DNA from 4 places in the Bacillus swezeyi genome. Region 1 is predicted to be linked to each of the others. Evidence: riboswitches for the same ligand, from Rfam matches in the RefSeq annotation. Region 1 holds a riboswitch; each other region holds the start of a gene.
The links. Region 1 has a riboswitch for S-adenosylmethionine ahead of RBH91_RS06470 (bifunctional homocysteine S-methyltransferase/methylenetetrahydrofolate reductase). Riboswitches for the same ligand answer to the same signal wherever they lie in the genome.
Positions count from the first base shown of each region.

Region 2: another riboswitch for S-adenosylmethionine. It lies ahead of RBH91_RS09290 (YezD family protein); the one in region 1 lies ahead of RBH91_RS06470 (bifunctional homocysteine S-methyltransferase/methylenetetrahydrofolate reductase).
Region 3: another riboswitch for S-adenosylmethionine. It lies ahead of metN (methionine ABC transporter ATP-binding protein MetN); the one in region 1 lies ahead of RBH91_RS06470 (bifunctional homocysteine S-methyltransferase/methylenetetrahydrofolate reductase).
Region 4: another riboswitch for S-adenosylmethionine. It lies ahead of RBH91_RS05310 (methionine ABC transporter ATP-binding protein); the one in region 1 lies ahead of RBH91_RS06470 (bifunctional homocysteine S-methyltransferase/methylenetetrahydrofolate reductase).

Region 1 covers NZ_CP133085.1:1,354,766-1,362,538, reverse strand. The annotation lists gene RBH91_RS06495 (DegV family protein) at 1-815, shown strand, start outside; gene RBH91_RS06490 (spore germination protein) at 856-1,062, opposite strand; gene RBH91_RS06485 (DUF3941 domain-containing protein) at 1,221-1,343, shown strand; gene RBH91_RS06480 (CvfB family protein) at 1,382-2,230, opposite strand; gene RBH91_RS06475 (YajQ family cyclic di-GMP-binding protein) at 2,388-2,879, shown strand; SAM riboswitch class I at 2,957-3,068, shown strand; gene RBH91_RS06470 (bifunctional homocysteine S-methyltransferase/methylenetetrahydrofolate reductase) at 3,145-4,974, shown strand; gene metH (methionine synthase) at 4,967-7,773, shown strand, end outside.
Region 2 covers NZ_CP133085.1:1,864,388-1,872,160, forward strand. The annotation lists gene RBH91_RS09270 (dihydroorotate dehydrogenase electron transfer subunit) at 1-380, shown strand, start outside; gene RBH91_RS09275 (dihydroorotate dehydrogenase) at 380-1,315, shown strand; gene pyrF (orotidine-5'-phosphate decarboxylase) at 1,284-2,003, shown strand; gene pyrE (orotate phosphoribosyltransferase) at 2,000-2,632, shown strand; SAM riboswitch class I at 2,792-2,896, shown strand; gene RBH91_RS09290 (YezD family protein) at 3,001-3,117, shown strand; gene RBH91_RS09295 (phosphoadenylyl-sulfate reductase) at 3,204-3,905, shown strand; gene RBH91_RS09300 (sulfate permease) at 3,917-4,981, shown strand; gene sat (sulfate adenylyltransferase) at 5,007-6,143, shown strand; gene cysC (adenylyl-sulfate kinase) at 6,156-6,761, shown strand; gene cobA (uroporphyrinogen-III C-methyltransferase) at 6,914-7,687, shown strand; gene RBH91_RS09320 (sirohydrochlorin chelatase) at 7,689-7,773, shown strand, end outside.
Region 3 covers NZ_CP133085.1:3,643,241-3,651,013, forward strand. The annotation lists gene RBH91_RS18205 (carboxymuconolactone decarboxylase family protein) at 111-494, opposite strand; gene metQ (methionine ABC transporter substrate-binding lipoprotein MetQ) at 790-1,620, opposite strand; gene RBH91_RS18215 (methionine ABC transporter permease) at 1,634-2,302, opposite strand; gene metN (methionine ABC transporter ATP-binding protein MetN) at 2,295-3,320, opposite strand; SAM riboswitch class I at 3,451-3,558, opposite strand; gene RBH91_RS18225 (SCP2 sterol-binding domain-containing protein) at 3,760-4,107, opposite strand; gene RBH91_RS18230 (thioredoxin family protein) at 4,228-4,536, opposite strand; gene RBH91_RS18235 (toprim domain-containing protein) at 4,566-4,907, opposite strand; gene RBH91_RS18240 (YusG family protein) at 4,978-5,214, opposite strand; gene gcvH (glycine cleavage system protein GcvH) at 5,269-5,652, opposite strand; gene RBH91_RS18250 (arsenate reductase family protein) at 5,714-6,070, opposite strand; gene RBH91_RS18255 (acyl-CoA dehydrogenase FadE) at 6,187-7,773, opposite strand, start outside.
Region 4 covers NZ_CP133085.1:1,112,275-1,120,047, forward strand. The annotation lists gene RBH91_RS05265 (DHA2 family efflux MFS transporter permease subunit) at 1-328, shown strand, start outside; gene RBH91_RS05270 (NAD(P)H-dependent oxidoreductase) at 346-876, shown strand; gene RBH91_RS05275 (hypothetical protein) at 890-1,222, shown strand; gene RBH91_RS05280 (hypothetical protein) at 1,354-2,121, shown strand; gene RBH91_RS05285 (GntR family transcriptional regulator) at 2,126-2,506, shown strand; gene RBH91_RS05290 (ABC transporter ATP-binding protein) at 2,496-3,197, shown strand; gene RBH91_RS05295 (ABC transporter ATP-binding protein) at 3,234-4,157, shown strand; gene RBH91_RS05300 (ABC transporter permease) at 4,150-5,091, shown strand; gene cspB (cold shock-like protein CspB) at 5,207-5,407, opposite strand; SAM riboswitch class I at 5,754-5,867, shown strand; gene RBH91_RS05310 (methionine ABC transporter ATP-binding protein) at 5,968-6,972, shown strand; gene RBH91_RS05315 (methionine ABC transporter permease) at 6,973-7,623, shown strand; gene RBH91_RS05320 (MetQ/NlpA family ABC transporter substrate-binding protein) at 7,641-7,773, shown strand, end outside.

The DNA.
Region 1 (7,773 bases):
CATTTTATGATGAGCATCACATCTCGTTCATTCCTTTACGAGTGCTTCTCGATGAAAAAGAATATGATGATCTCCTGACGATTCAGCCTCTAGACGTCTATGAAGCGATGCGCAATGGCAAAGCGCCAAAAACCTCCCAGCCGTCTCTCAAGCTTTTGAAAGACACCTTCAGTGAACTGGCGGAACAAAACAAACCCGCTTTATATATCGCCTTTTCCTCAGAGCTTTCGGGAACATATCAGACGGCTGTAATGGCAGCAAACGAGGTCAAGGAAGAATTCCCGGACTTCGATTTGCGAATCATTGATTCGAAATGCGCTTCATTAGGCTATGGGCTTGCTGTAAAGCACGCTCTCACGCTCGCAACTAACGGCAATACAATACAAGAAATTGAGCCGTCTGTAAAGAACTTTTGCGAACATCTTGAACATATTTTTACCGTCGACGATTTGACCTACTTGGCCAGAGGCGGCAGAATCAGCAAAGCATCGGCATTTGTCGGGGGGCTTTTGAATATTAAGCCGCTTCTGCATGTTGAAGACGGAAAGCTTGTCCCCTTGGAAAAAATCAGAGGCAAAAAGAAATTGCTGAGACGAATCATTGAGCTGATGAAAGAAAGAAGCCTGGATTTAAGCGATCAGACGATCGGCATCAGCCATGGGGATGACGCCGAAACAGCCGAAGAAATCAAAGGGCTGATAGAAGCTGAATTTCAGCCGAAAGAGATCGTCGTCAACATGATCGGTTCAGCCGTCGGCGCCCATGCGGGTCCGGGAACCTTGGCCATCTTTTTCCCAGGGAAAGAAAAAAGATAATGAAGTCAGGCCTGCTTTTATAAAAGCAGGCCTTCATCATTCAGCTTTCTTCGGTAATTGTTTCTTCGCCGACTGCCGGTGAAAGCTGGCTGCCAAAAAAGTCGGCAGCCGCAAGGCCGATATTTGGACCTCCGGCACCCTCGACGACTTTCTCCATCGTGATCGGACTAATCCTGTACGCCCCGCCAAAATTCACAATTCCTCCGTCTCCAACATGATGAATGTAAACCGAACAGCAATGTTTCATACCATTTCTCCTTTTTTTGGGTCATATAAATATATTTATGCTGTTGATACTAGAAGGCATAAACTTCCCGGCAAAAAAACATCAGGCTAAAGAGAGTACATAGTTTCCATCCTAGGTGAGCATTCTAAAAGCAACATTTTGACGGGAGGTGCCGCCTCATGAAAGATGACGATAAAAAACCGGTTGACAACAACGCCGTCAACCAGCAAAAAAACCGGCTCGCCGAAAAGAACAGACAAGCCGGAAAACACCAAGATTCGAAAAAACCGCATCATCTATAAAAAATTGGCGGCGTCCAAACAGAACGCCGCCGCTTCCTCTATTTTTTCTCGTATGTCCAGCCTTCTTCCTGATAGACCTTATCCTGTTTCATCAGGTGGCCGAGCGCCCTTTTAAACGCCGCTTTGCTCATATTGAACCGCGTTTTGATGTCTTCAGGATCGCTCTTATCCCAGTACGGCATCGCGCCGTTTCTCGATCTTATATAGGACAGAATTTCTTCGGCATCTACAGACAAGGCATCCTGCTTTCTCGGCAGAAGCGACAAATTAACCGAACCGTCTTCTTTGACTTTAATCACCCTTGCCGTCAGCTTCTCACCCAGCCTCGGCTCTTCTTTTCTTTCCGATGAATGGATAAACCCCCTGATGCCGCCGTCGGAAATCATAAAAGATCCCGAAGCGATGAGACGGTATACAGTTCCTGAAAGCTCTTTATTCATGAAATCAGGCGAAGCATCGTGAAAAAGCTCGCTGATCTTATCCTCCGGAGCCGGCTTGGCAAACATCCGTCCATGGCTCGTGATTTTCAGCATGCAGTACAGCCTGTCCCCTTTTTTAGGCCAGACTGATTCATAAGGCGGTAGATGCTCGATGGCGACAAGCGCATCCTTTGTGAGCCCGACATCGACGAACACCCCCATGCCGCTGACGGCATCCACGACTTCTACCCAATCGTAGTGATCAGCGCTGATGATCGGTTTTCTCATCGTAGCCGCCAAGCGCCCCTCATGATCGACATACACAAAGACGTCGACTTCTTCCAGACCATCTATATCCTCAATGATCTCGCTGTGATGGAGGAGAATCGATTCATCTCCGTCCGTCAAAAAGTACCCGTAGTCGGCTTTGTGATCTATTTGCAAAGTTAATTGCTGTCCCGGTCTCATATTGATTCTTCCTTTCTTCATGCACCTGTCCTATTGATGTATTCCTCCAATGTTCAAATTATTGCCAGATAACGGCCAGGCAAAACCGTACCATATTGGAAGTTTCACCTTATTCTACTATAATTGACTCATAAGTAAAATGGATGGAGGTTTTCACATGGCAAAAGAAAGCTCATTTGACATCGTGTCAAAGGTTGAGATGCCTGAAGTTCAAAACGCAATTCAAACCGCTCTTAAAGAAATCGGCACACGCTATGATTTCAAAGGATCAAAAAGCAACATCACACTTGACGGTGACGAGCTTGTGCTTGTCTCAGACGACGAATTTAAAATGAACCAGCTCAAAGACGTCCTTGTCGGCAAACTGATCAAGCGCAATGTCCCGACAAAAAACATCGAATACGCCAAACTGGAAAACGCTTCCGGCGGCACCGTCAGACAGCGCGGCAAATTGGTGCAGGGCATCGATAAAGAAAACGCAAAGAAAATCAACAATTTGATCAAAAAATCGGGGCTTAAGGTCAAATCCCAAGTGCAGGATGATCAAATCCGTGTAACCGGAAAAAATAAAGACGAGCTCCAGCAAATCATCGGCCTTGTCAGAGAAGCCGACCTTCCGATTGACGTCCAATTTATAAATTTTCGATAAATTCTTAATTTACTGTTGATTATTCCCCCGATTTTCGGTAAATTGAGTAAAAGTAAACAATACAAATTGAATAGCTGTTCTTATCAAGAGAGGCAGAGGGACTGGCCCTATGAAGCCTCAGCAACCGGTGAATGAATATTCATGACCAAGGTGCTAAATCCAGCAAGCAGACTGCTTGGAAGATAAGAAGACGGACATTTGTCGCTTAAAAGTCTTCTTCTTCAGAAGACTTTTTTATTTATCAAAATTTTCAAGGGGGAAAACAATGGGTTTATTTGAAGATATAAAAAGCAAAATTTTAATCGCTGACGGCGCCATGGGTACGCTGCTCTATTCTTACGGAATCGACCGCTGTTTTGAAGAATTGAATATCTCAAAGCCCGATGAGGTGAAACGCATCCATGAAGCGTACGTGCAGGCAGGCGCCGACATCATCCAAACGAACACGTATGGTGCAAACTTCATTAAGCTGTCCAGATACGGACTTGAAGACGAAACGAAACAAATCAATGAAAAAGCCGTCCGCATCGCCCGTTCTGCCGCGGGCTCCGCTCATGTTCTCGGAACGCTCGGCGGCATCCGGACGTTTAATAAAAACGCGTATTCACTCGAAGACATTAAAAGAAGCTTTCGCGAACAGCTTTATCTTCTACTAAATGAACAGCCAGACGGTCTTCTTCTTGAAACCTATTATGATCTTGAAGAAGCGCGCGAAGTATTGAAGATTGCCAGAAAAGAAACGGAACTCCCGATCGTTCTGAACGTTTCGATGCATGAAGAGGGCGTTCTTCAAGACGGAACCTCGCTCAGCGAGGGCCTGAAGCTTTTGGCAGACCTCGGAGCAGATGTGGTCGGCATCAACTGCCGCCTCGGCCCATATCACATGATCAATGCGCTTGAGGAAGTGCCGCTTTTAGAAGACGCCTACCTTTCCGTCTATCCAAACAGCAGCCTCCCATCCCTAGTCGAAGGGCGCCTCGTCTATGAAACAGATGATCAATATTTCAGAGACAGTGCGATGGAATTTCGCAATCAAGGCGCGCGCATCATCGGGGGCTGCTGCGGAACGACGCCGAACCACATCAGAGCGATGGCTGAAGCGGTCAAAGGACTTCCGCCGGTCACCGAAAAACATGTGAAAACGAGAAAGAAAGCAGCGGCCGCCGTCCGACATGAAAGAACAGAGCCTGCTTTAGACGAGCTGGCAAAAGAAAAACGGTCCATCATCGTCGAATTGGACCCTCCTAAACAATTAAACTTTGAAAAGTTTTTACGCTCCGCCCAAGAATTGAAGTCAGCCGGCATCGATGCCCTGACTTTGGCGGACAATTCTCTCGCCACCCCGAGAATCAGCAATGTTGCCTGTGGCTCGCTTTTAAAACAGCAGCTTGATATGAGATCGCTCGTGCATATTACATGCAGGGACCGCAACCTGATCGGCCTTCAGTCTCATTTAATGGGTCTTGATACGCTCGGACTGTCAGATGTACTGGCGATTACCGGAGATCCGTCGAAGATCGGCGATTTCCCGGGAGCCACCTCCGTCTATGACTTGACATCATTCGATTTGATCAGCCTGATTAAACAGTTTAATGAAGGATTGTCCTATTCGGGAAAACCGCTCGGCAAGAAAACGAACTTTTCTGTGGCGGCCGCCTTCAATCCGAACGTCAGACATATTGACAAAGCGGTCAAACGGATCGAGAAGAAAATCGACTGCGGGGCTGACTATTTTATTTCCCAGCCTGTCTACTCAGAGGAGCAGCTCATCAAGATTCATGAAGAAACAAAGCATCTCAAAACCCCGATCTATATCGGCGTTATGCCTTTGACAAGCAGCCGAAATGCGGAGTTTATCCATAATGAAATTCCCGGCATCAAGCTGTCAGACGCGATCCGCGAAAAAATGGCGCTTGCGGGAAATGATAAGCAAAAACAGGCTGAGGAAGGGCTTGCGATCGCGCGCTCTCTGCTTGATACAGCATGCGATTTGTTTAACGGCATTTATTTGATCACACCGTTTTTACGATCTGATTTAACCGCAGAACTGACGGCTTATATTCACAAGAAAGAAAAGGAGACGACAAATGCCTAACATCAATGACCAGCTGAAGAAAAAAATCCTCGTCCTTGACGGGGCGATGGGAACGATGATTCAAAACGCCAATCTGTCCGCCGCAGACTTCGGAGGCGAGGCCTATGAAGGATGTAATGAACACTTGAGCATAACGGCGCCCCACATCATCCAGGGAATCCATGAAGCGTATCTCGCCGCTAAAGCCGATATCATTGAGACCAATACATTCGGAGCGACCCGGCTTGTTTTGGATGAGTATGATCTCGGACATCTCGCCTATGAGGTAAACCTCGCCTCTGTCAGGCTCGCAAAAGCCGCCGCTGAAAAATATTCGACACCTGAATGGCCAAGGTTCGTCGCAGGCGCAATGGGTCCGACGACGAAAACCCTGTCCGTCACAGGCGGTACGACATTTGACGAGCTGATCGCCAATTACGAGGAACAGGCGAGAGCGCTGATTACGGGCGGAGCGGACCTTTTGCTGCTTGAAACGAGCCAGGATATGCTGAATGTAAAAGCCGGTTTTATCGGCATCCGGCAAGCCTTTGAAAAGACCGGCACCCCCCTTCCCCTTATGGTGTCGGGAACGATAGAACCTATGGGCACGACGCTTGCCGGTCAGGATATCGAATCCTTTTACATCTCCCTTGAACATATGAAGCCGATCAGCGTCGGCTTAAATTGCGCGACAGGCCCTGAATTTATGACGGATCACATCAGGACCCTTTCTTCGCTTGCCCAGACGGCCGTGAGCTGTTATCCAAATGCCGGACTTCCTGATGAAGAAGGACAATATCACGAATCTCCACAGTCATTGGCGAAAAAAATCAAGGCTTTTGCTGAAGAAGGCTGGCTGAACATTGTCGGGGGCTGCTGCGGAACGACGCCCGTCCATATTAAAGCATTAGCCGATGAAGTGGCTTCACTGCAGCCGCGGCCTGTCCCTTCGGGAGCAAGACCGCACACCGTCTCAGGGATTGACGGATTGATTTATGAAGAAACGATGCGTCCTCTTTTTGTCGGCGAACGGACAAATGTGATCGGATCGCGAAAATTCAAGCGGCTGATTGCCGAGCAGAAATTTGAAGAAGCCGCCGAAATCGCGAGAGCTCAAGTGAAAAACGGCGCCCATGTCATCGATATCTGCCTCGCCGATCCTGACCGAGATGAAGCTGAAGATATGGAAGGCTTCTTGAAGGAAGCGATGAAAAAAGTAAAAGCCCCTTTTGTCATCGATTCGACGGACAAAACGGTGATCGAAAAGGCGCTTCAATATTCGCAGGGAAAAGCGATCATCAACTCGATCAACTTGGAAGACGGCGAAGAGCGGTTTGCGGACATTCTCCCTCTCGTCAAACGATTCGGCGGCGCACTCGTCGTCGGAACGATCGATGAAGAAGGAATGGCCGTCACCGCTGAAAAGAAGCTTGACATAGCAGTCCGTTCGCACCAACTGCTCACCGAAAAATACGGGATTCCGGCATGCGACATCATCTTTGACCCGCTTGTCTTCCCCGTCGGAACGGGTGATGAACAGTATATCGGCTCTGCAAAGGAAACGATTGAAGGCATACGCCTCATTAAAGAGAGACTCCCGGAATGTTTGACGATTCTCGGCGTCAGCAACGTTTCCTTCGGCCTCCCTCCCGTCGGCAGGGAAATTTTGAACGCCGTCTTTTTATACCATGCAACACAGGCCGGACTTGATTATGCCATCGTGAATACGGAAAAGCTTGAACGGTTCGCTTCCATTCCAAAAGAAGAAATCGAGATGGCTGAAAAGCTGCTGTTTCATACAGATGACAAAACGCTTGCGGTATTTACCGGCTTTTACCGCGGAAAGAAAAAAACGGACAAACAGCCGAAGACATCGCTTCCGCTTGATGAACGCCTTGCCGAGTATGTCATAGAAGGCACAAAAGAAGGACTGATCCCTGATCTGGAAGAAGCCTTGAAAAAATATGACACACCGCTTGACGTGATCAACGGTCCGCTGATGGACGGCATGGCAGAGGTCGGACGGCTTTTCAATAATAATGAGCTGATCGTCGCCGAAGTGCTCCAGTCTGCTGAAGTCATGAAAGCTGCTGTTTCCTTCCTCGAAAATTATATGGAGAAAAAAGACGACAGCGGCAAAGGCAAAATCATTTTGGCGACCGTTAAAGGCGATGTGCATGATATCGGAAAAAACCTGGTCGATATCATTTTAAGCAACAACGGCTACAAAGTCGTCGATCTCGGGATTAAAGTGACACCTCAGGAATTGATTGAAGCGATCCGCAAAGAAAATCCAGACATTATCGGTTTATCTGGACTGCTTGTCAAATCGGCGCAGCAAATGGTCGTCACAGCGCAGGACCTGGATAAAGCCGATATTTCTGTACCGATTATGGTCGGCGGTGCGGCGCTTTCGAGAAAATTCACGAACATGAAAATTTCGCCTGAATATAAAGGAGCCGTACTATACGCCAAAGACGCGATGGATGGCTTAGCGCTCGCGAATCAGCTGAGGACGGACCCCGGACAGTTTCTTGTCCAAAAAGAACAGGACGCACCCGCAGTCGCCGCTGCAAAAAAACCGTCAGCCGCGGTTGTTGAAATGCTTGAAAAACGGGTGCACATCCCGAAAGCTCCCGTCTTCCTTCCGGAAGATTTAAAACGGCATTACTTAAAAAACATTGACCTTGCCTATATTGTGCCATATGTAAATCAGCAAATGCTGCTCGGCCATCACCTCGGCTTAAAAGGAAAAGTTAAAAAGCTTTTGGCCGAAAAAAACGCGAAAGCGCTTGAACTGAAAGGCTTAGTCGACGAATT
Region 2 (7,773 bases), 510 kb from region 1:
AGAAAGGGATCAGCGTTATCCACGTGCTGGGATTTGCTTCGGCAAAAGATGTCTTTTATGAGCGGGAATTCAGTGAGTACGGACAAGTGTATATCGCGACTGCCGACGGCACACACGGATCAAAAGGGTTTGTTACGGACGTCATCGAAGTCGAGGGGCTTCAGTTTGACTACCTTCTTGCCTGCGGACCGACGCCGATGTTGAAAGCTTTGAAACATCGCTATCCGGACAAAGACGTTTATCTTTCAATGGAAGAGCGGATGGGCTGCGGAATCGGCGCCTGTTTTGCCTGTGTATGCCATACGGAGCAAAGTGAAACATCGTATGTGAAAGTTTGTCTCGACGGCCCTGTTTTTAAAGCGCAGGAGGTGCTTTTGTAATGCTAGAAGTGAATTTGCCAGGCCTTAAATTGAAAAATCCGATCATGCCGGCCTCAGGCTGCTTTGGCTTCGGAAAAGAGTTTGCCAACTTTTACGACCTTTCCTGTCTTGGCGCAATCATGATTAAAGCGACGACGAGCGAGCCACGCTTCGGAAATCCGACACCGAGAGTCGCTGAGACGCAGGCAGGCATGCTCAATGCGATCGGCCTGCAAAATCCGGGTCTTCAGGCTGTCATGGAGAGAGAGCTGCCATGGCTTGAACAATTCGACACGCCGATTATAGCCAATGTCGCCGGCTCGCAGCTTGAGGATTATGTGGAGGTTGCCGAAGAAATCAGCAAGGCTCCGAACGTTCACGCACTTGAGCTCAATATTTCCTGCCCGAACGTAAAAACCGGAGGAATCGCCTTCGGGACGAGTCCCGAAATGGCGAGTGAGCTGACGAAGGCGGTTAAAGAGGTTTCGAGTGTGCCCGTCTATGTGAAGCTGTCGCCGAATGTCGCCGACATTGCCGAAATCGCTCTTGCGATTGAAGAAGCGGGAGCGGACGGCTTGACAATGATTAACACTTTGGTCGGCATGAGGCTGGATTTAAAAACGGGAAAACCGATCTTGGCCAATAAAACCGGAGGATTATCAGGCCCTGCCGTAAAACCGGTGGCGATCCGGATGGTATATGAAGTCAGCCAGAAAGTCAGCATTCCGATTATCGGCATGGGCGGCGTTCAGTCTGCTGAAGATGCACTCGAATTTTTGCTGGCTGGAGCAAGCGCTGTCGCCGTCGGCACGGCCAACTTCGTCAACCCGTTTGCCTGCCCGGAGATCATTAAAGATCTGCCGCGCGTTTTAGAAAAATACGGATACAAATCTTTGAACGAGTGTATCGGAAGGAGCTGGAAGGATGAAACATACGCCGCCCATCATCGCGCTTGATTTTGCATCAGCACAGGAATCATTGGCATTTTTAGATCGTTTTCAAGGAGAAAAACTGTTTGTGAAGGTGGGGATGGAGCTTTTTTATCAAGAAGGCCCTTCCGTCCTTGAAGAACTCAACATGAGGGACTGCCGTATTTTCTTGGATTTAAAATGCCATGACATTCCGACGACCGTATATAAAGCAATGAAAAGGCTGGCGGGATTTGGTGTCAATTTAGTCAACGTCCACGCAGCTGGAGGGAAGCAAATGATGGAAGCAGCGCTGGAAGGTCTTGAAGCAGGAACAGCAGCAGGACAAAAGCGGCCGTCCTTAATCGCGGTGACACAGCTGACAAGTACGTCGCAAGACATGCTTAAACATGAACTGCTGATAGAAACGCCGCTGAATGACACCGTTCTTCACTACAGCAGACTGGCGGAAGAAAGCGGACTTGACGGTGTTGTCTGTTCCGCTCATGAAGCCGAACACATCTATCAGGCTGTGGCGCCTACTTTTCTGACCGTCACACCGGGAATTCGCTTAGAGGAGGACAAAAACAATGATCAGGTCAGAGTGGCGACGCCGTCTTATGCAAGGGAAAATGGCGTTTCAGCGATCGTCGTCGGCCGTTCGATCACACAAGCTGAAGACCCTGTATCAGCCTATCAGAAAATAGCACTTCAGTGGGAGGGAACGAAGGCATGAAAACAGATATAGCAAACCATCTACTAAAGATCAAGGCGGTTTTCCTGCGGCCGAATGAGCCGTTTACATGGGCGAGCGGCATCTTATCGCCGATCTACTGCGACAATCGTCTGACACTTTCATATCCAGAAGTGAGGGATGACATCGCTTCAGGTCTGGCCGAACTGATAAAAGACAAGTTTCCGGAAGCGGACATGATCGCCGGTACGGCGACCGCGGGTATTCCGCATGCCGCACTCGCCGCTGACAGACTCCGTCTGCCGATGTGCTATGTCAGAAGCAAGCCGAAGGCGCACGGAAAAGGAAACCAAATTGAAGGGGCAGTCAAAGCAGGGCAGAAAGTCGTTGTGATTGAAGATTTAATTTCAACCGGCGGAAGCGTTCTTGAAGCCGCAGCCGCGTTAAAAGCGGCCGGATGTGATGTGCTGGGCGTCACCGCCATTTTCACATACGGCCTCCCCCAAGCAGCTAGCGCTTTCAGTGAAGCAAATGTCGACTATGATACACTGACTGACTATGACACCTTGACAGAAGCCGCTCTTGCCGGCGGCTATATTAGTGAAGCGGATGCCGACAAGCTGAAAGAATGGAAAGTCAATCCCGAGTCCAAAACTTGGATGAAAAAGTGATAAAAGCCGTGTTCCCTTTAAAGGGGAGCGGCTTTTTTGCGTCTTTTTTCAGGCTGGATACTAGTAAAATAGCATCATTTTTATTTTTTATTAATCCTATAAAAAAAGTCGGGTTGACTTTTATTCGAATTGTGCTAAAATTTTAAAATAACAAAAGCAAACTTATCAAGAGTGGTGGAGGGACTGGCCCGATGAAACCCGGCAACCTGCGTATAACGTAAGGTGCTACTTCCAGCAAAATGCCCTCATTTTGAGAGATAAGGAATATCAGAAGTTCCTCATCTTTCTTTCAAATTTGGAAGAAAGATTTTAATTTTTACGGGGCAGAGGAGGAGCTAGAAGTGAAAACAGATGAGCAGCTCGAAAAAGTGATCATCACAATGAAAGACATGCTGAAAGACATGAATTACGGATCTATCACATTCGTTGTTCAAGACGGCAAAGTCATTCAAATCGAAAAAAATGAAAAAATAAGATTGAAATAGCTGACTAGACAAACTAGAGGCGGTTTTCACAGTTTTTTTCTGTTGGAAGCCGTCTTTTTTGTTGGCGAAAAAAGGGGGAACCGAAAATTTTTACTTACAGTACATGGGAGGAACCGAACATCTCTTTTCAAGAGGATGACTTATACAAAGGAGCGCTTTCCGTTCTGAAATGGGCGTACGGCCATTACGGAGACCAGCTCGTATATGCATGCAGTTTCGGGATTGAAGGGATCGTCCTGATCGATTTGATTTACAAAGTAAAAAAAGATGCCGTCATCGTTTTTCTTGATACAGGGCTTCATTTTAAAGAAACGTATGAAACGATCAACGCTGTCAAAGAACGATATCCGGGCCTTCAGATTATCATGAAAAAGCCGGAGCTCACCGTCGAACAGCAAGCGTGGGAATACGGAGACGAACTTTGGAAGACCGCTCCGAATTCCTGCTGTGAAATGAGGAAGGTCATTCCTCTCCGGGAGACGCTTTCAGGTTATCCGGCATGGCTGTCAGGCCTGCGCCGCGAGCAATCCGAAGGACGCAGAAATACGAACTTCTTAAATAAAGACGAAAAATTCAAGTCCATTAAAGTTTGTCCGCTCATCCATTGGACGTGGAAGGATATATGGAGATATGTGACAAAACACGACCTGCCGTACAATCCGCTTCACGACCAAGGATATCCGAGCATCGGCTGTGCGCCGTGCACCTCTCCGGCCTTTACGATGGAAGATCTTCGTTCCGGACGCTGGAACGGATCAAATAAAACAGAATGCGGACTACACGAGTAAGGAGATGAGTCATGGAACTTGCCGCCATTATATTTAGCATGTTTTTTGCGGTGAACATCGGAGCGAGCGGTGCAGCGGCTTCTATGGGCATCGCCTACGGATCGGAAGCGGTGAAAAAAAAGCTCCACGCGCTCTTGATCTGTGCGGCCGGCGTTCTCTCGGGAGCCGTCATCGGCGGAGGAAATGTCGTGAAAACGATCAGCTCAGGCATCATTCCAGAACGGGTGATTACGCTTGAAATCGTCTGCATTATCATCGGCTCAGCCGCGTTGTCGCTTTTTATCGCAAATGTTCTCGGCATTCCACTTTCGACAAGTGAAGTGACAGTCGGATCTGTCGTCGGAGTCGGTGTCGCATACCAAGTTTTGTTTGTCAAATCTTTGCTTGTTATCGTCTCATTTTGGGTGATTGTTCCGATCGTTGCTTTTTCTTTTACATTTTTTATGGCGAAGGTCATCAAAAAAACGATAAAACGTCCAGCCTCAGGAAAAAAAGCAAAGGTTTTGACGGTTCTTCTTTTAATGACCGGATTTTTCGAGGCCTTCTCAGCGGGTATGAACAATGTGGCAAATGCTGTGGGTCCTTTGGTGGCGGCGCATGTTTTGACAGTCGGAGAAGGAACGCTGTACGGCGGACTGTTTGTCGCGCTCGGCGCCCTTTTATTGGGGCGGCGCGTTCTTGAAACGAACGGCAAAAAGATTACGAGATTCTCAAAAGGAGAGGGGATCCTTCTGTCGGGAACAGGAGCGGGGCTTGTGATGATCAGCTCAATTTTCGGCCTCCCTGTTCCGCTTGCGCAAGTAACTTCATCTTCTATTATAGGAATGGGGATGGCAAAAAACGGCGGCAATGTTTTTCATAAACAGGTGGTCAAAACGATGCTGAAAGTGTGGATCGTATCGCCGTTCCTTTCGTTAAGCCTATCGTACATGCTGGTCAGCCTTTTATTAAAAGGAGACTATTACGCTCTCATCGTCGTCACGAGCGTTCTTTTGGCATCTGTCGGAACGATCAGCCTGATGAGGGCGGTAAGAAAAGAACACAGCTCTGTCCATGAACAGGGCGGAGGAATTTAAACATCGAGCAGGAGGAAAAAGTCTTATGAGTTTAGCACCACATGGCGGTGTATTGGTCAACCGCGTAAATGAAACATACGATTATCAACATATTGCACAGGAAATTGAGCTTGATCTGATCGCTTTTGCCGATTTGGAACTGATCGGAATCGGAGCATACAGCCCGATTCAAGGCTTTCTGACAGAGAAAGACTATCTCTCAGTAGTAGAGAATATGAGACTGGCCGGCGGTGAGGTATGGACGCTCCCGATCACTCTTCCGGTAGATGAACAAAAAGCGGTTCAATTAAAAACAGGCGATACCGTCCGCCTCACTTACAACGGAGAAACATACGGCGTCATTGACATCGAAGATATCTATACACCGGATAAGAAAACGGAAGCCGTACGAATCTATAAAACTGACGAACTTGAGCATCCGGGCGTCAAAAAATTATTTGAACGGGGAGACGTCTATGTCGGCGGCCCGATCACCCTCATTAAACGGAGCGAAAAGCAATTTCCAGCGCACACGTTTGAACCTGCGGCAACGAGACAAAAATTTGCTGAGCTGGGCTGGAAAACGATTGTCGGATTCCAAACGAGAAACCCGGTTCACAGAGCACACGAATACATTCAAAAGACGGCGCTCGAAACGGTTGACGGTCTTTTCCTCAATCCGCTGGTCGGAGAAACGAAATCAGATGATATCCCGGCAGACGTCCGCATGGAAAGCTATCAGGTGCTGCTTGACGGGTATTACCCGAAAGACCGTGTCTTCCTCGGCGTTTTCCCGGCGGCCATGCGCTATGCTGGTCCGAAAGAGGCGATCTTCCATGCCCTCGTCAGAAAAAATTACGGCTGCACACACTTTATCGTCGGAAGAGACCATGCAGGAGTCGGCGATTACTATGGAACATATGAAGCACAGGAGCTGTTTGATCAATTCAAACCTGAAGAGATCGGCATTACCCCGCTCAAGTTTGAACACAGCTTTTACTGCAATATCTGCGGATCAATGGCAACGGCGAAAACATGCCCGCACGATAAAGAACACCATGTTATTTTATCAGGCACAAAGGTAAGGGGAATGCTGAGAAACGGCGAATTTCCGCCGAGCACATTCAGCCGCCCGGAAGTCATTCAAACATTAATCAAAGGCTTAGCAGCCGGAGTTTCTTAAGGAGGAGCAGCTTTGGTGAATAAAGATATCGTCTGGCATGAAGCATCCATTACTAAGCATGAATATCATGCAAAAAATAAACATAAAAGCTCGATCATTTGGCTGACGGGCCTAAGCGGTTCTGGAAAATCTACGATCGCCAATGCCGCTGCCCGCGAGTTGTTTGAAGAAGGATACCAGGTGACAGTGCTTGACGGCGATAATGTCAGGCACGGGTTGAACAAAGACCTCGGATTTTCTGACGAGGACAGAAAAGAAAATATCCGCCGGATCGGCGAGGTCGCAAAACTGTTTGTCGAACAAGGCACCATCGTCATTACGGCATTTATTTCTCCTTTTAAAGAAGACCGCGATGTCATCAGGCAGCTGGTTGAGGAAGATGAGTTTCATGAAGTCTATGTCAATTGCGACTTAGAAACGTGCGAACAGCGGGATCCGAAAGGCTTATACAAAAAAGCGAGAAACGGGGAGATTCCATTTTTCACCGGAATCGATTCGCCTTATGAAGAACCCGAAGCACCGGAGCTTGTGCTTGATACGAGTCAAAACGACCGAAACGCATGCAAAAACCAGCTCGTCGAATACGTGAAAACACATGCAAAATCATTCGGAAAATAAAAAGCGCGATCAATAGGAAAGTGCAGCTGATGCACTTTCCTATTTCATAAAGAAAACGTTTGGTTTTTGTGATATTTTCGGGCGCCAAACGCTTTCTTTATGATTTATAATGAGTTGAGGAAGATGCTGATCAGATCGGGGGGAGATCTAAGATGGGGAAAGTATATATCGTTGGGGCAGGTCCAGGAGACCCCGATTTACTGACGATCAAAGCTTTAAAAGCCATCCAAAAAGCCGACGTCATTTTGTATGACAGGCTTGTGAATAAACAGATTTTACAGCATGCCAAAGCGGAAGCAGATTTGATTTACTGCGGAAAGCTTCCAGACTACCACATGATGAAGCAGGAGACGATCAACCATTTTCTCGTCAAGTATGCGAAGAAGGGGAAAACCGTTGTCAGGCTGAAAGGGGGAGACCCTTTCGTATTCGGCAGGGGCGGAGAGGAAGCAGAAACCCTTGCTGAGAACGGGATTTCTTTTGAAATCATTCCCGGGATCACCTCTGGGATAGCCGCAGCCGCATATGCCGGCATTCCCGTGACTCATCGGGAGGCAAGCTCAAACGTCGCTTTCGTGACAGGCCATTACAAAAAAGAAGAAGAATTTGAAGAGAAATGGAAAGCGCTCGCCACAGGGATTGATACCCTTGTGATTTATATGGGGATGAAAAACATTCACCAAATCGAAAGGCTGTTAATTGACAATGGCAGAGACCGGTCAACTCCTGCCGCTTTCATTCATTGGGGCACGACCGAAAAGCAAAAAACGGTGCTTTGCACGGTAGAAACGCTGGCTGAAACCGTCGAAAATGAGAATATTACGAATCCGAGCCTGATTGTCATCGGCGATGTGGTTCATTTCCGCTCGAAATTAAACTGGTTTGAAACCGAGCTGAAAAATACGGCATTAAGCGAGGCGTTATAGGATGAAACAAGCTATATTGTATATCGGCCACGGCAGCCGTCTGAAAAAAGCCCAAAAAGAGGCGGCCGCTTTTCTGGAAGGCTGCA
Region 3 (7,773 bases), 2.2 Mb from region 1:
ACCAATTATATACAGACTCTGCAAAGATGAGTATGCTTTAAATATGCTGATCTCTGTCGATATTCCGGCATTTCACAGGCGATGAATAGAAAATTCTTTTTATTTCTCGATCAGTGTTTCATTTGTTGGAATTCTTCCATGGCCTGCAGCACGAGTGTGACGGCTTGGCTCATTGCTGCTCCTCCGCCAAATGCTGCGGTGACGCCGACGGCTTCAAGAATTTCCTCTTCTTTCGCTCCGCAGTCAAGACAGCCTTTGATGTGGTAAATAATACAATATTCATCCTGGGTATTGACGCTGATTCCAAGTGCGATCAGCTGCTTTTCTTTTTCGCTTAATGCACCTTGTTTAAAACATTCTTCAGTAAACTTATTGTATTTGGATGCAATGCCCGGCATTTTCTCCGAAAAGATGCCGATTCCCGCTTTATATTCCTGCAGAGCGGATTCTATGATGCTTTCTGATTCATGCTGGTTCACGGTTGCTTCCTCCATTTGCAATTCATTTTTCATTAGTATGGCCCGTATTTCAAAAATTACGCGAAAAAACCCCGGTTTTCTGCAAACCGGGGTTTGTAGATTGTTGACAAAATCCTAAAACGGTTTAAAGTTTTAGAATTTTGTCATCCTTTCAGCGTGATTGAAAACCCTTGCAGTCTAGGAAGGGTGAGCATCGGAGCGGAGCGAATGTTGGAATTCGTGAGCACCGACGCGCAGGCCTGACAACGAATGCGAGGGTTTGTCGACACGCTGAAAACCCCGGTTTTCTGCAAACCGGGGGTTGTTTCCTTTATTCAGATACAGAAATGACAGAGCCTTTGTATTTTTCATCGATGAATTTTTTGATGTCATCAGAACGCAATACTTCAAGAAGCGCTTTGACTTTATCTGAATCTTCATCACCTTTGCGCACCGCAATGATGTTTGCATAAGGATTGTCTTTTGGAGATTCGAGTTCAATTGAATCTTCTTTCGGATTCAGCTTGTTTTGGATCGCATAGTTCACGTTGATGAACACGGCGTCAGCTTCATTGTTTTCATATGCTTTTGCCGTCATTTCAGGCGCGACATTGTTTTTGATGTTTAGGTTTTTCTTGTTTTCCGTAATATCCTTCACCGTTGCGTCTACTTTGTCAATGCCTGATTTCAGCTTGATCAAGCCGGCTTTTTCAAGCATTGCCAGCATGCGGCCCTGCTCAGCGGCGTTGTTGCTCATAATAATGGTTGCACCGTCAGGCAGGTCATTTAATGATTTATATTTTTTTGAGTAGATGCCGAATGGCTCAAGATGGACTGCACCGACATTAACTAAATCATAGTCTTTGTTTTCTTTTATTTCCTGCTCAAGATATGGAACATGCTGAAAGTAGTTCGCGTCAAGATCTTTAGAAACGAGCGCTTTGTTGATCAGTTTGTAGTCTGTGAATTTCTCGATTTTAAGCTCGTATCCTTTTTCTTTCAAAAGCGGTATTGCTTCCTCAAGAATTTCGGCATGCGGCGTCGGCGTCGCTCCGACAGTGATGACCTTGCTGTCTTTATCACCTTCGCTGCTAGAAGATCCGCAAGCAGCCAAAACGCCGGCAAAAATGATGAATAAAGCAGTTAATAAACCTTTTTTCATGTTGATGTCCTCCCTAACGTTTGTCTAATTTATTTGTAATCAAATCCCCAATAAACTGGATGATAAACACAATAGCCAAGATGAAAATAGTTGCGATTAATATAATATCGGGATTATTCATTTGGAATCCGTCTACATATGCAAGGTTGCCGAGTCCGCCCGACCCGATCGCACCGGCCATGGCGGTTGAACCGATCAGCGCAATCGCTGTAACCGTAATGCCCGAAATGAGCGCGGGCATTGATTCCGGCAGGAGCACTTTGAAAATGATCGTTGATGTTTTCGCCCCCATTGATTTCGCCGCTTCAATCACACCTTTATCGACTTCGCGCAAAGCGATTTCCACAAGGCGGGCATAGAACGGAGCGGACGCTATAATCAGCGCTGGAAGTGCCGCGTTCGGCCCCAGAATGGTACTCATTAAAAACTTTGTGAAACCGAGAAGCAAAATAATCAATATAATAAATGGAATAGACCTGAACACATTGACGATTGCCGCGATCACCGCATTAATCGCTCCGTTTTGCCAAATATTCCCTTTTGAAGTCAAATACAGCAGCATACCGAGAATGACTCCGATGATAAAAGCAAAGAAAAGGGAAATTCCTGTCATATAAATCGTTTCATATGTGGCTTCCCACAGCTGCTCCATGTCTACATTGGGAAACAGTTTTTCAAACATTTGTGATCACCTCAGCTTCTACCTGCCGGCTCTTGATGAATTCAACCACTTCATTGACTTCATGCGGCTCTCCATCTACATGAATGAACAATGAACCATAAGCGCCGTCCTGCGTTTGCGAGATTTTCCCTTGAAGAATGTTGATTTCAACATCAAATTTTCGGATGATCTGCGTAATCAGCGGTGTTTCAGCTGCTTCGCCGACAAAGGCGAGCTTAATCGTCCGCCCTGATGTCGTTTCATCAAGGAACTGTTTCAAGGTTTCCTTCGTTTCTTCCGGTTCGGTTACCTGCTGAACAAAGCGCTTTGTCATTTCTTCCTTCGGTTTTCTGAAGACGTTCAATACATCGCCTTCTTCGACAACCCTGCCGTTTTCCATGACGGCCACTCTGTGGCAGATTTTTCTGATGACATGCATCTCATGTGTGATCAGGACGATCGTCAGTCCGAGTCTTTCATTGATATCAGACAGAAGACCCAGGATCGAGTCAGTTGTCTGCGGATCAAGCGCTGATGTCGCTTCATCACAAAGGAGAACTTTCGGGTTGTTCGCGAGCGCCCTTGCGATCCCGACTCGCTGCTTCTGTCCGCCGCTCAGCTGGGAAGGATAGGCGTTCTCTTTTCCTTCAAGACCGACGAGCTTAATCAGTTCAGCGACTCTTTTTAAACGTTTTGCCCTGCTGACGCCGGCAATTTCCAGCGGGAAGGCAATATTGTCGCGGACTGTTCTCGACCATAAAAGGTTGAAATGCTGAAAGATCATGCTGATTTCCTTTCTCGCATCCCTCAGTTTTTTCCCTTTGATTTCGCCTATCGTTCGGCCCGCGACTTCAACTGTACCTGAAGTCGGCTGTTCAAGTCCGTTCAAAAGACGGATTAAGGAGCTTTTTCCAGCTCCGCTATATCCAATAATTCCGAAGATTTCACCTTTTTTTATCGTAAGGGTGACATCCTGGACAGCATTGACATCTCCATGCTTTGACTGATAAACCTTTGAAACACCTTGAAGATTTATCAAAGCCATCACCTGCTTTCTTGCTCTATTCTTCGACGTCTAAGTCAAGTATGCTTCCTGAATTCCTGATGATCAATGAAAAAAGCCTTTCTGCACACTTGAGCAGAAAGGCTTTTGAAAAGTCTTGGCCTTTCTCTCATCTTTCAAAGCTTAACGCTTCGTGTGAATTGGCACCATTTCAACATATGTTGATGGTTGCCGGGTTTCATAGGGCACTTCCCTCCACCTCTCTGGATAAGAGAATCATATATTCATTTTTTAATTTATGATGATCGGAATTCTTAAATTAAGATATCATGCGAAAAAATAGTTGTCAACTACTTTTCTTAAGACAAACGGCCTACCCGATATGATCAACAGGTAAAAGAGGCGAACTGAATGTCCGCCTCACTGTTCTGCCTTAACACTGTCAATCTGTCGTTTTTCCAACATTTTAAGAATTTTATAAATGAAGGTCGCTGTTTTTGAAGAAACCGTCCGTAAGCCATAAAATCGCTTCGAGCTTCAATAAAGCCCTGAAAGAGCCTTTTACCTTGACGGTGCCGCGCTGTACGAGCTGCTGCAGGGAAATATCTCCATGAAGAAGGTCGATAATCTCGCTTTGATCCCCAAAAAAAGTCAAATGAGCATTTTTCGGTATGGCTGATTTTTCCATTTCCCCCTGTTCATTGATCGCTAACGTAAAAGCTTCTTTTTCACCTTGAAATGTAATCAGCAAAGCCGTTGTGGATAATAGAGGTTTTAAAAAAAGAGACCGGTCCTCTCTTTCTATCAATCCTATTTTCTCCAACTGTATAACCTCCTGTAAATTGGTCATACTTACAGATTCTCTGCATACAACGGGAGTCCTTTATGAATTGCTCGACAAGTTTTTGAGGGTTATTTCCCGAGAAATATGTCAAAAACACCCTTAATCAACAGCATTTTGTTTAATCATATCATATAAGTGGGAAACAGAATGAAAAGCATACTCTTTTTTGACGATGCGCCCGTTCTTATAAAGGAGAAAACACGGCACACTTTCAATTTCATGCTGTTTGGCGAATGTTGGGGAATAATTGAGATTATTTTTATAGAAAGGAACATCTGCAAGCATGTCGTCAACGACTTCCAGCATTCTTCCGGCCAGCTGGCAGGTCCCGCAAAAAGGGGTGTATAAATACAATAGACAGGTCTTTTGCTCAAGCTGTTTTAATTCTCGTTCTTGAAGTTCCTGCATATGTTAAACCGCACCTCTATACTTTTTTATCATAAAAATTTTGTATGCACTCGAATATTTGACCGAAAGAGGATTTCTGCCACATGGTGATCCGGGGCTGAAGCGACTTCCTTATAGGCTTTATCAATATACAAATGGGATGCTTCAGGCAGTTCCCTTTTGAGCTTCCGGCGCAGCTTTTCACCGGACTCATCGGCATCCACCAATATGTAAACGTCTTTATCATACAGATTCTCGGCAAATTCATCGAGCTTTGTTTGGCTGATCGTTCCGTTCGTGCATATAATGTCAACAGGTTCTTCGATGACACGTTTTACCTTCAGCTTATCGGATTTCCCCTCGACGATCATGACTTTTTCGATTTCTGGCATATGGATCACCTTTAAGAGAAAAATAGATTTTTTGTGAAAAAAGGCAGTGAATATTCACCGCCTGAGCCGTTTAACACCAGCCTTGCTGGTCATCACAGTCTACATATTTTGCATCGGGTGCACTTGTGGTATCAGCCATTTTGTAGAATTTACCATCTTGGAAATAGTATCCAGATTCCAGTTCGTATTGATCCATGCCGGTCATACGGCCGATTGGTTCATTTTCATGATACAGCTGCATGCCGCCGTCTTTAAAATGGCCCTTCACATGTTCTGTTATATCAATCCGCTCTTTTTTCAGCGTCAATTTGGACACCCCCTCTTTTTATAGAGTATCCAAATGACGGGCTGCTATCCTAAATTAGGCTTCTTTTGTCATTTCATCATATTGTTCTGCAGTCATCAAGCCGTCGATTTCTGAAGTGTCAGCCGGTTCAACGACAATCATCCATGCTTTCTCATACGGAGACTCATTGACAAATTCAGGGCTGTCTTCCAAATCTCCGTTTATTTCAACGACTTTCCCGTTGATCGGGGCGTATAATTCTGAAACGGTTTTAACAGATTCAACGCTTCCAAAAGGCTCGTCCGCTTTAATCTCGTCTCCCACTTCAGGAAGCTCGACAAAAACGATGTCTCCAAGCTCGGATTGGGCAAAATCAGTAATCCCGATTCTGACTTTGTCTCCTTCAGTCTTAACCCACTCATGTTCTTCCGAATAACGCAATTCTTTTGGTGTGCTCATGCTAACCCCTCCATAAAATGTTTTAAATCATCCTACATTGAAGATATCACATATTCATACATTATAACCAGTACGTCTTAAACTGATCTTCTTTAAAACCGACGGTTACTTTCCTGCCGTCAGTTGTAATCGGACGTTTGATCAGCATACCGTCGGAAGCCAGCAATTCAAGCTGTTCATCTTCAGACATGTCTTGCAGCTTATCCTTTAAGCCAAGTTCGCGGTACTTTTGTCCGCTCGTATTGAAAAACTTTTTCAATTCAAGTCCGCTGTTTTCAAAAAGCTGTTTCAGCTTTTCTTTGCTCGGCGGCTCTTCAGCGATATGTATCCCGTTTACTTCTACTCCGTGATCTTCAAGCCACTTTTTCGCTTTTCGGCAAGTCCCGCATTTCGGGTACCAATAAAAATCCAAAGCCATGCGTTCACCCCTCTCGAATGATCCGAGGCTATTTTAACACAGATCTTTTTAAAAACCTAAAACGTTGCTTTCATCAGGCAGCTAAAAAGCCCCGCTGTAATTGCAGGGCCTTTTCATTAAACGATGAATTTCTCTGCTTCAAAGACTCCTTTGGCAGCTTGGCGTTTTTTCTCAATGACATTGACAGGCGTAAAGCGTGTCAGTTTACGGAGGGCGGACAGCATCATCCGCAGCGAATCGCCTGATTCCACCGCAATTAACGATTCTTTTGCATGGCTTTCAATTTCCTGAAAAGCTTCCTGTGTGAAAATTTGCGTATACAGGATTTTCTGTGCATTTTTTTCTTCGCCAAATGCCGAGACAGCTTTTTCGGTTCTTAAAATGGCTGATTCCATCGCATAAACTTGGCTGACAATATCAGCGATGTTCACGAGGATCTCCTGTTCTGCGTCGATCGCTTTTCCGTATTTTTGTGCAGCAAGCCCTGCGGTCAGCAGCGCGATCTTTTTGGCATTTTTCAGCAAATGCTTCTCCTGTTCCAAGACCCCGTCGCCCGGTTCTTCAGGCATGAGCATCATCAGCTCTTCCTGAAGCGCCTTTGCTTTCTCAAAGAGCGGCAGCTCCCCTTTTAAGGCTTTTTTCAAATATGTGCTCGGTACGATGAGGCGGTTGATTTCATTTGTCCCTTCAAAGATCCGGTTAATCCGTGAATCGCGGTAGGCGCGCTCCACTTCGTATTCCTGCATAAATCCGTAGCCGCCGTGGATTTGGACGCCTTCGTCAACAATATAATCAAGCGTTTCTGACCCGAATACTTTATTTAACGAACATTCGATGGCGTATTCGGCAATTGCTTTTGCAATCTGCCTCCCGTCTTTTTGGTCTTCTTCGCTCAAGGTGCCCATTTTGTCTTCAAAAAGCCCGACCGTCCGATAAACAGAGCTTTCCATCGCATAGAGTTTCGCTGACATGTTGGCGATTTTTTCGCCGATTAGGCTGAATTTGGATAGCGGCGTCTTGAACTGTCTGCGCTGATTTGCGTAGGCAGCTGACAGCTCAATCACCCGTTTGGAAGCGCCGATCGTACCGACGGCCAGCTTATAGCGTCCGATGTTTAATATATTGAACGCAATGATATGACCCTTTCCTGGTTCACCTAACAGGTTTTCCTTTGGTACTTGAACCTGGTCTAAAATGAGTGTGCGGGTTGATGAGCCTTTAATACCCATTTTTTTCTCTTCCGGTCCTGTCGAAACGCCCGGAAAGTCTTTTTCAACAATGAATGCCGAAAAATGTTCACCGTCTATTTTCGCATATACGATAAAAACATCTGCAAAAGCGGAGTTTGTGATCCACTGTTTTTCTCCGTTTAATATATAGTGAGTGCCCGCTTCATTCAAAACGGCTGTCGTTTTTGCCCCCAGCGCATCAGATCCTGAGCCCGGCTCTGTTAATGCATATGCGGCAAATTTTTCGCCTGAAGCAAGCGTCGGCAGATACTTTTCTTTTTGCTCGTGTGATCCGAAGAACACGATCGGCAGCGTCCCGATGCCGACGTGAGCGCCGTATGATAAAGAAAAACTGCCTGCTCTTGAAAATTTTTCGGTGATGAGTGCCGAACTGATTTTATCAAGGGCGAACCCGCCAAATTCTTCCGGGATGTCGGCGCCGAGGAGTCCGAGCTCCCCGGCTTTTTTCAGAAG
Region 4 (7,773 bases), 240 kb from region 1:
CTACGCATCAATGGCTGACCAAACAAATACGGCTGATCCGTCATTTATGCATACATTGCAGTCAACCATTCAGTCAACAGCACAATCGATGCATATATCCATTGAACAGGCGCAACAATATGTTGTGAAATATTTGACCGGACAGGCACAGCTCAATTCCAATGTCATGGGGATCAATGATGCATTTATGTGGGCGGCTGGATTCTGTTTAGCCGGTCTTGTGCTCAGTCTGTTTTTGAGAGATGTCAGAAAAGACAAGAACCGCAAGAAAAATAAAGCAGAAGAGCTGACTTTGCTGCCGGCTCCGAAGGAAGCGAAAGAATCTTAAGATGAGGAGGCTCTCATATGAAAATCTATGTTGTCTATGACAGTGAAGGCGAACACACAAAAAAATTAGCTGAATCGATTGCAGAAGGTGCACGGGAAAATGAGGCGGCAGAAGTGTTGATCGACCATGTCAGCCAGGCTGATGTCAGAAAGCTCGAAGATATGGATGCCATCATCTGGGGATGCCCGGGCCATTTCGGCACGATCAGTTCTGGTTTGAAAGCCTGGATTGATAAGCTCGGCTATTTATGGGCGGAAGGAAAGCTGATCAATAAGGTCGGCGCCGTGTTCTGCACAACAGCGACGACTCATGGCGGAGTTGAAGCGACGATGCTCAACTTAATCACGCCGATGCTCCATCAAGGAATGATGATTGTCGGTCTCCCTGGGAATGTACCTGAAAATGCTTTATACGGATCTTATTACGGGGCCGGCATCACATGCCCTGTAGACAGTGATGAATTAATTACTGAGGAAGGCCTTGAGCTGGGCCGGGCTTTGGGCAGACGCGTCACACAAGTGACGGGCCGCTTTGCAGCAGGACAGTAAGGAGCGTTTTGACATGACCATTATCGTGACCATTATAGCTGCAGTCATCGTTATTATCGGACTTGTGGTGTTTAATGTACGTTCGGCATCTCCTGCAAAACCTGAACCTGCTGAGGAGCCTCGTGTTGAGCGCACTTCCCCGGTTCAGGTGGAAGAAGAGGCGCCGGAAGCGCCGGAACCAGCTTTCGGCGAAAATGATCAGTATGTCATGACTGATCAAACATATCGGGAGATACTGCAAAAGTTTCAAACACCAAAAGAACAAAATAACGCCCCTAAAGAAGAAATGGATGACATGGATTACCGAAATGCATTGAAGTCCATGAAGAAACGGGATCAAGATTAAAAGCAAATTCGCTGGGTATCAGCGGGTTTGCTTTTTTTTTCGGTTTTTTTAAAAATTTTATTGTCATTTCTTCTGTATCAGTGTACTATTGTCGTAGTACACTGATACAGAGATTTAGAGGAGGATATCGTTTGAAATCTTTCAGCGGTTTATTTAAAAAAGATTTGCTCACCTCAAGATTTTGGTTTCTTACTTGGGTGCTCTTGATGCTTTTTGCGATCACTGCAAGCATTGTTTTTGCCCGCTATACAGACGAACCGATGGTGTTGTTTGGGGCGTTTGCGACCATCTTATTGTTTCATATTCTGTTTTGTCCACTCATGATGATCAGCCAGCTTCACTTGGAAGGGAAAACCCAGTTATGGCTGTATAATCCGAATAAGGGTGCGGTTTTGCTGCTGTCAAAATTGGCGTCAGCCGCCGTGTATCAAATGGCTTCCCAGGCGATTCTTTTTATGTTCGGATTGGTTGTCAGAGGCGTCCTGGAATCCCTGAGTGACAGTCTGTTTTCGGTTTGGGATATGATGATTGTCAACATCGCAGTCTTTTTCGGATCAGTGTTGTTTTCAACGTGGGTCATGTTTCTGTGGACGATATATGAAACACTTAGAAAATATCCGGCCATCAAAAAAATCCGCTGGCTCATTCCTTTATTGATCTACTATGCTTATGGATTGATAGAAGGGCTGTTCATCAAGAGCGGTCTGTTTCAGGCTGCACAGGAGTTTTGGAGCTTTTCCATAAAGACGAATTTCAAATTTCACTATCAGAATTCAGAATGGACTGTTGCATTTTCTAAAATTGATCTTCCGGGTGTTCTCCTGGTGTATTATGCGGTTTTAGGTGTCTGTCTATTCTATTTTTCCGGCAAGATACTTGATAGAAGAGTTGAGGTGTAATGCGATGGCAAATGATTTTTCTTCATCAAAGCCGATCTACAAGCAAATTGCCGAACAGCTTTTCAAAAGAATGGTACGCGAAGAGATCAAGCCGGGAGAAAAACTGCCTTCCGTCCGTGAGCTGGCTGTCGAGACACAAGTAAATCCGAATACGATTCAAAGAACCTACAATGAAATGGAAAGGATGGGCATCGTGGAGACCAGGCGGGGACAGGGAACTTTTGTTGTTGAAAAGTCGGAAGTGATTGATGATTTAAAACGGGAGATGCAAGCCGAAGTCATCGGACAATTTGTGCTAAGCATGGAAGAACTCGGTCTGTCTAAACAAGATATGCTGTCTGAGCTTGACCGTTATCTACAGAAAGGAGATCCAAATGAACATTGAGCTGAGAAATGTCACGAAAAAGTACGGCAAAGATTTCGCGCTCAAAGATGCAGATCTGACTCTGTCTCCCGGCAAAATTTACGGATTGGCCGGACCGAATGGCAGCGGCAAATCAACGATCTTAAAGCTGATCACAGGGCTTACTTTTCCGGATTCGGGAACGGTTTTTATTGAAGGAAAGCCCGCAGCCCGGCACATGGCTGAAAGTATCGCCTATTTAACAGAGCTTGATATGTTTTATGAGCCTTTCCTTGTAAAGGATATGATTTATTTTTATGAAAGCCAGTTTGCCGATTTTCAGACTGATAAGGCCTTTGACCTTTTAGAAGATATGAAAATCGCTGGGGATAAAAAAATCGGAAGGCTTTCCAAAGGGAACCGAGGCAGACTGAAGCTTGTGCTGACATTGGCGCGCAATGCACCAGTCGTGCTGCTTGATGAGCCTCTTTCAGGCCTTGATCCGCTGGTGAGAGAATCGATTGTCAAAAGTCTGCTTACAAATCTTGAGCTTGAAAAGCAGACGGTGATCATCGCCACGCATGAAATTCATGAAATCGAACCGATTTTGGATGAAGTGATCGTCGTCTTAAACGGGCGGATTGAGGAAAAAAAGGATGTCGAAGAGCTTCGTGAAGAATCAGGGGTTTCGCTTTTACAATGGCTTAAACAGCTTATCAAAGAAAAATCATGATGAATCTGCAACTTCAAAAGTCGGGAGGGGAAATCAGTGGAAACACTGCTGCAATTAAAAAACGTCTCAAAAACGATCAGAGGAAAGAAAATTATCGACGGATTGAGCTTTGATGTACACGCCGGAGAGATATTCGGCTTTTTAGGGCCGAACGGCGCCGGAAAAACGACGACGATCAGGATGATGGTCGGTCATATGAACATCACCGCTGGAGAGATTGCCGTGTGCGGTGTGAGCGTAAAAGACAATTTTGAAAAGGCTGCCGGCCATATCGGGGCGATCGTCGAAAATCCTGAGCTGTATAAATTTTTAACGGGCTATCAAAACCTTCAGCAATATGCGCGCATGACAAAAGGCGTGACAAAAAAGAAAATCGATGAAATCGTCGAGCTCGTCGGTCTGAAGAGCAGGATCAATGATAAGGTCAAAACGTATTCTTTAGGCATGAGGCAAAGGCTCGGCCTTGCTCAAAGTCTTTTGCACGATCCAAAGCTGCTGATCCTTGATGAGCCTACAAACGGACTTGATCCGGCTGGAATCAGGGAAATCCGCGATTATTTAAGAAAACTGACAAGGGAAAGAGGCTTGGCCGTCATCGTTTCGAGCCACCTTCTTTCTGAAATGGAACTGATGTGTGACAGGATTGCCATCATTCAAAACGGCAAGCTGCGCGATATTCAACATGTGCACGGAGCTGCCGCGGACGAGAGAAAGCGCTATTTCATCCAGGCTGATGATGTAGACGCCCTGCTTCGCGAGGCTGCTGGGTTTGGAGACAGACGGGTTGAAAAAGTTCAAACGGGAATAGAAATCAGCCTCTCGAAAGGTGAAGTTCCTGATTTCATTAAACATTTGACCGACGGCGGCATCCGCTTATATGAAGTGAAGGTCATCAACAAATCTCTGGAAGACCGATTCTTGGAAATCACCGCAGAAGATGAGGAGGCTCAGCATGTTTAATCTCGTTGTTAATGAATGGATCAAAATTTTCAATCGAAAAGGAACATACGTCATGATCGGGTTATTGCTGTTATCCGTCATCGGACTGGGCATCATGACCAAGACTATAGGCGAAAGCGGCGTGAGCGCAGATTGGAAAAAGGAATTGGCGCAGGAAAATGCGGATATGAAACAACAGCTTGAAGGCGTCAATAATCCCGTTCTTGAACAAAACTACAAAAAGTCGATCGCCATTAATGATTATCGAATCAAGCACGATTTACCGGAGGATGGAGAGTATTCGGTATTGTCGTTTATCAATGATGCCATAGATGTAATTCCCATGATCGGACTGTTTGTCATTACGGTAGCGGCGGGGATTGTCGCAAATGAATTCAGCTGGGGAACGGTGAAACTTCTTGTCATTCGGCCGATCAGCCGCTTTAAAATATTATTATCCAAGTATCTTACGGTGCTGCTGTTTGCGCTGGCTTTGCTTTTCATTTTGTTTGCAAGCGCGGGCTTAACAGGTCTTCTTTTATTTGGTACGGGAGAAAGCAGCCAGGTGCACCTTGCGTATGTGAATGGAAGCGTAGAAGAGCAAAGTCTTCTGCTGCACTTAGCCGGCAGCTACCTGCTGAATTCGATCTCACTGTTCATGATGTCGACGATGGCATTTATGATTTCAGCCGTTTTCAGAAACAGTTCTCTTGCCGTAGGGATTTCGATCTTTCTGCTTGTCATGGGTGGAACGGCGACAGGCCTACTTTCAATGAAATTCGATTGGGCGAAATACATCTTGTTTGCCAACACGGATTTAACGCAGTATTTTGACGGAACACCGCTTGTTTCAGGAATGACGTTAGGGTTTTCGATTACGGTGCTGGCTGTCTATTTTATCGTTTTTCAAGTGCTGGCTTTCGGCGTATTTACAAAAAGAGACATTGCTTCATAAGCGGTTTTGGAACGAAAGCATAACACCGGTTTCCGGGCGTTATGCTTTTTTTAAAACATAAAAAGACTGCTGACGATAAGTCAGCAGTCTTGTATGAAGATCAGCGGTTCCCAGCTTATGCTTTTGTTACGTTAGCAGCTTGTGGTCCGCGGTTTCCTTCAACGATTTCGAAAGATACAGATTGGCCTTCTTCCAAAGTTTTGAAGCCTTCGCCTTGAATAGCAGAGAAATGAACGAATACATCGTCTTGTCCTTCAACTTCGATGAATCCGAATCCTTTTTCAGAGTTAAACCATTTTACTTTACCTTCTAGCATGAAATTTCCTCCTAAAGCGATAACGCTTAAATTCACTATTCTTGCTCTAAAACAAACTTCCAAGACGAAAACTCTTACAAAACTTTCTTCTTAAAGATAGTTCGAACAAAAATAATTACCTTTACTTTACCAGTGTTTAAGCGAAATTACAACTGCTAAACGCAAATTTTTTTAAAAAAGTGAATTTAGTTAGGATTGTGAGACGGAAAAATGAAAAACCGCACCGGCAGGGGAAGCACTTTGAAAGGCAGCTTTCCCATGCCGGTCCGTAGAAAGCTCAAAAAACCCTCATTGACAACATTCCGAAGAAGCTGTAAAGTTAGGTAAAACTTTATACATCAACAACTTCTTATTCAGAGAGGCGGAGGGAATTGGCCCTATGAAACCTCGGCAGCGGGTTCTGTGCGATACAGAATACTGTGCCAACTCCAACAAGCCGTACAGGCTTGAAAAATAAGAAAAGCGGATGCACTCAAATATTCCCTTGAGCTGATAGGCTTCTTCTTATTTTAAATAAGAAGAAGCCTTTTTTGTTATCTAAAACACGGAGGAGGATCATCATGATTACATTTCAAGGGGTTGAAAAAGTGTATGAGAGCGGCGGACAGAAAGTCCGTGCGCTGAATGGCATTGACCTTCATGTCAATAAAGGGGAAATATACGGAGTCATTGGATTTAGCGGAGCAGGCAAAAGCACGCTGATCCGCTGTGTCAACTTTCTCGAAAAACCGACGGCGGGAAAGGTATTCGTTGGCGGTCGGGATTTAACATCATTGTCAAAAAGCGAAATCCGCTCTGTGAAACGGAAAATTGGAATGGTGTTTCAGCATTTTAACCTTTTAAATTCGAAGACTATTTTCGCAAATGTCGCGGAGCCGCTTGTACTCGTCAAAACACCGAAAGCCAAAATCAAACAAAAAGTGATGGATCTGCTTCGTTTTGTCGGCCTTGAGGATAAAGCGGGCGATTATCCGGATCAGCTTTCAGGCGGGCAAAAACAGCGCGTCGGCATCGCGCGGGCGCTGGCGACAAATCCGGAGGTTCTGCTTTGTGATGAAGCCACATCTGCGCTTGATCCGCAGACAACCGGCGAAATCCTGAAACTGTTAAAGCGTGTCAACGAGCAATACAATATTACGATTCTTTTGATCACCCATGAAATGAATGTCGCAAGAGAAATTTGCGACAAAGTCGCTGTGATTGAAAAAGGAAGAATCATTGAATCAGGCAGTGTGTTTGACGTTTTTTCCGCACCGCAGACAGACACATCCAAAAGCTTTATTCGATCGGCTATAGATCATGAGATTCCTGAATCGATCCAAAAGCTGAATGTAAAGCATCTCTACCAATTTCAATTTATCGGGGAATCATCAGGGAAGCCGTTTCTCTCCCGTGTATCAAAGCGATTTGATGTGGAAGTCAATATTCTTCACGGAACGATTACAGAACTCCAAGGCATTCCATTTGGCAGCATAACGGTCGAGCTGCAGGGAGAAGACGATGAAATCAGGCGGGCTCTAGATGATATCCGTAAAGAAAACATTCGAGTAAGGGAGGTTTCATAGATGCTTGTTACATATGACCAAATCATCAATGCACTGTTAGAGACGATACAGATGACTCTTTTTTCACTTTTGTTTTCAAGCATCATCGGAATTCCGCTCGGGATTTTGCTCGTTGTCACAAGAAAGGGAAATCTCCTCGAAAATAGAGCGGTTTTTACGATTGTCAATGCCATCATTAACATTTTCCGATCTGTGCCGTTCATTATTTTAATGGTTGCTTTAATCCCGATAACACGGCTGATCGTAGGGACGTCAATCGGAACATCGGCTGCGATTGTGCCGCTTACTTTTTATGCGGGGCCATATATAGCAAGGCTTGTAGAAAACTCTCTTCTTGAAGTGGACCCCGGGGTCATTGAAGCAGCTGAAGCTATGGGGGCCACCCCGCGGCAGATCATCTTTCGATTTTTGATTCCGGAAGCGCTCGGTTCATTGGTGCTGAGCTTTACGGTTGCGACAGTCGGGCTTGTCGGGGCTTCGGCAATGGCTGGTGCAATAGGCGCCGGCGGACTCGGAGACTTGGCGATCACTTACGGCTATCAGAGATTTGATACGCTGACGATGATCATAACGGTGGCGATGCTTGTCATCGTTGTACAAGGATTGCAGACATCAGGAAATGTGCTTTCAAAAAAAATAAGAAGAAGATAAAAAGAGAGGTAGACGTAATGAAGAAATTTGCTTTGATCATCATCGTTCTTTTGTTTGTCATTGTGTTTGCAGGATGTGCAGCAAATTCGGACAGCAAAACGATTAAAATCGGCGTCAGCGGAACGGATACGAGAATATGGGATTTCGTGA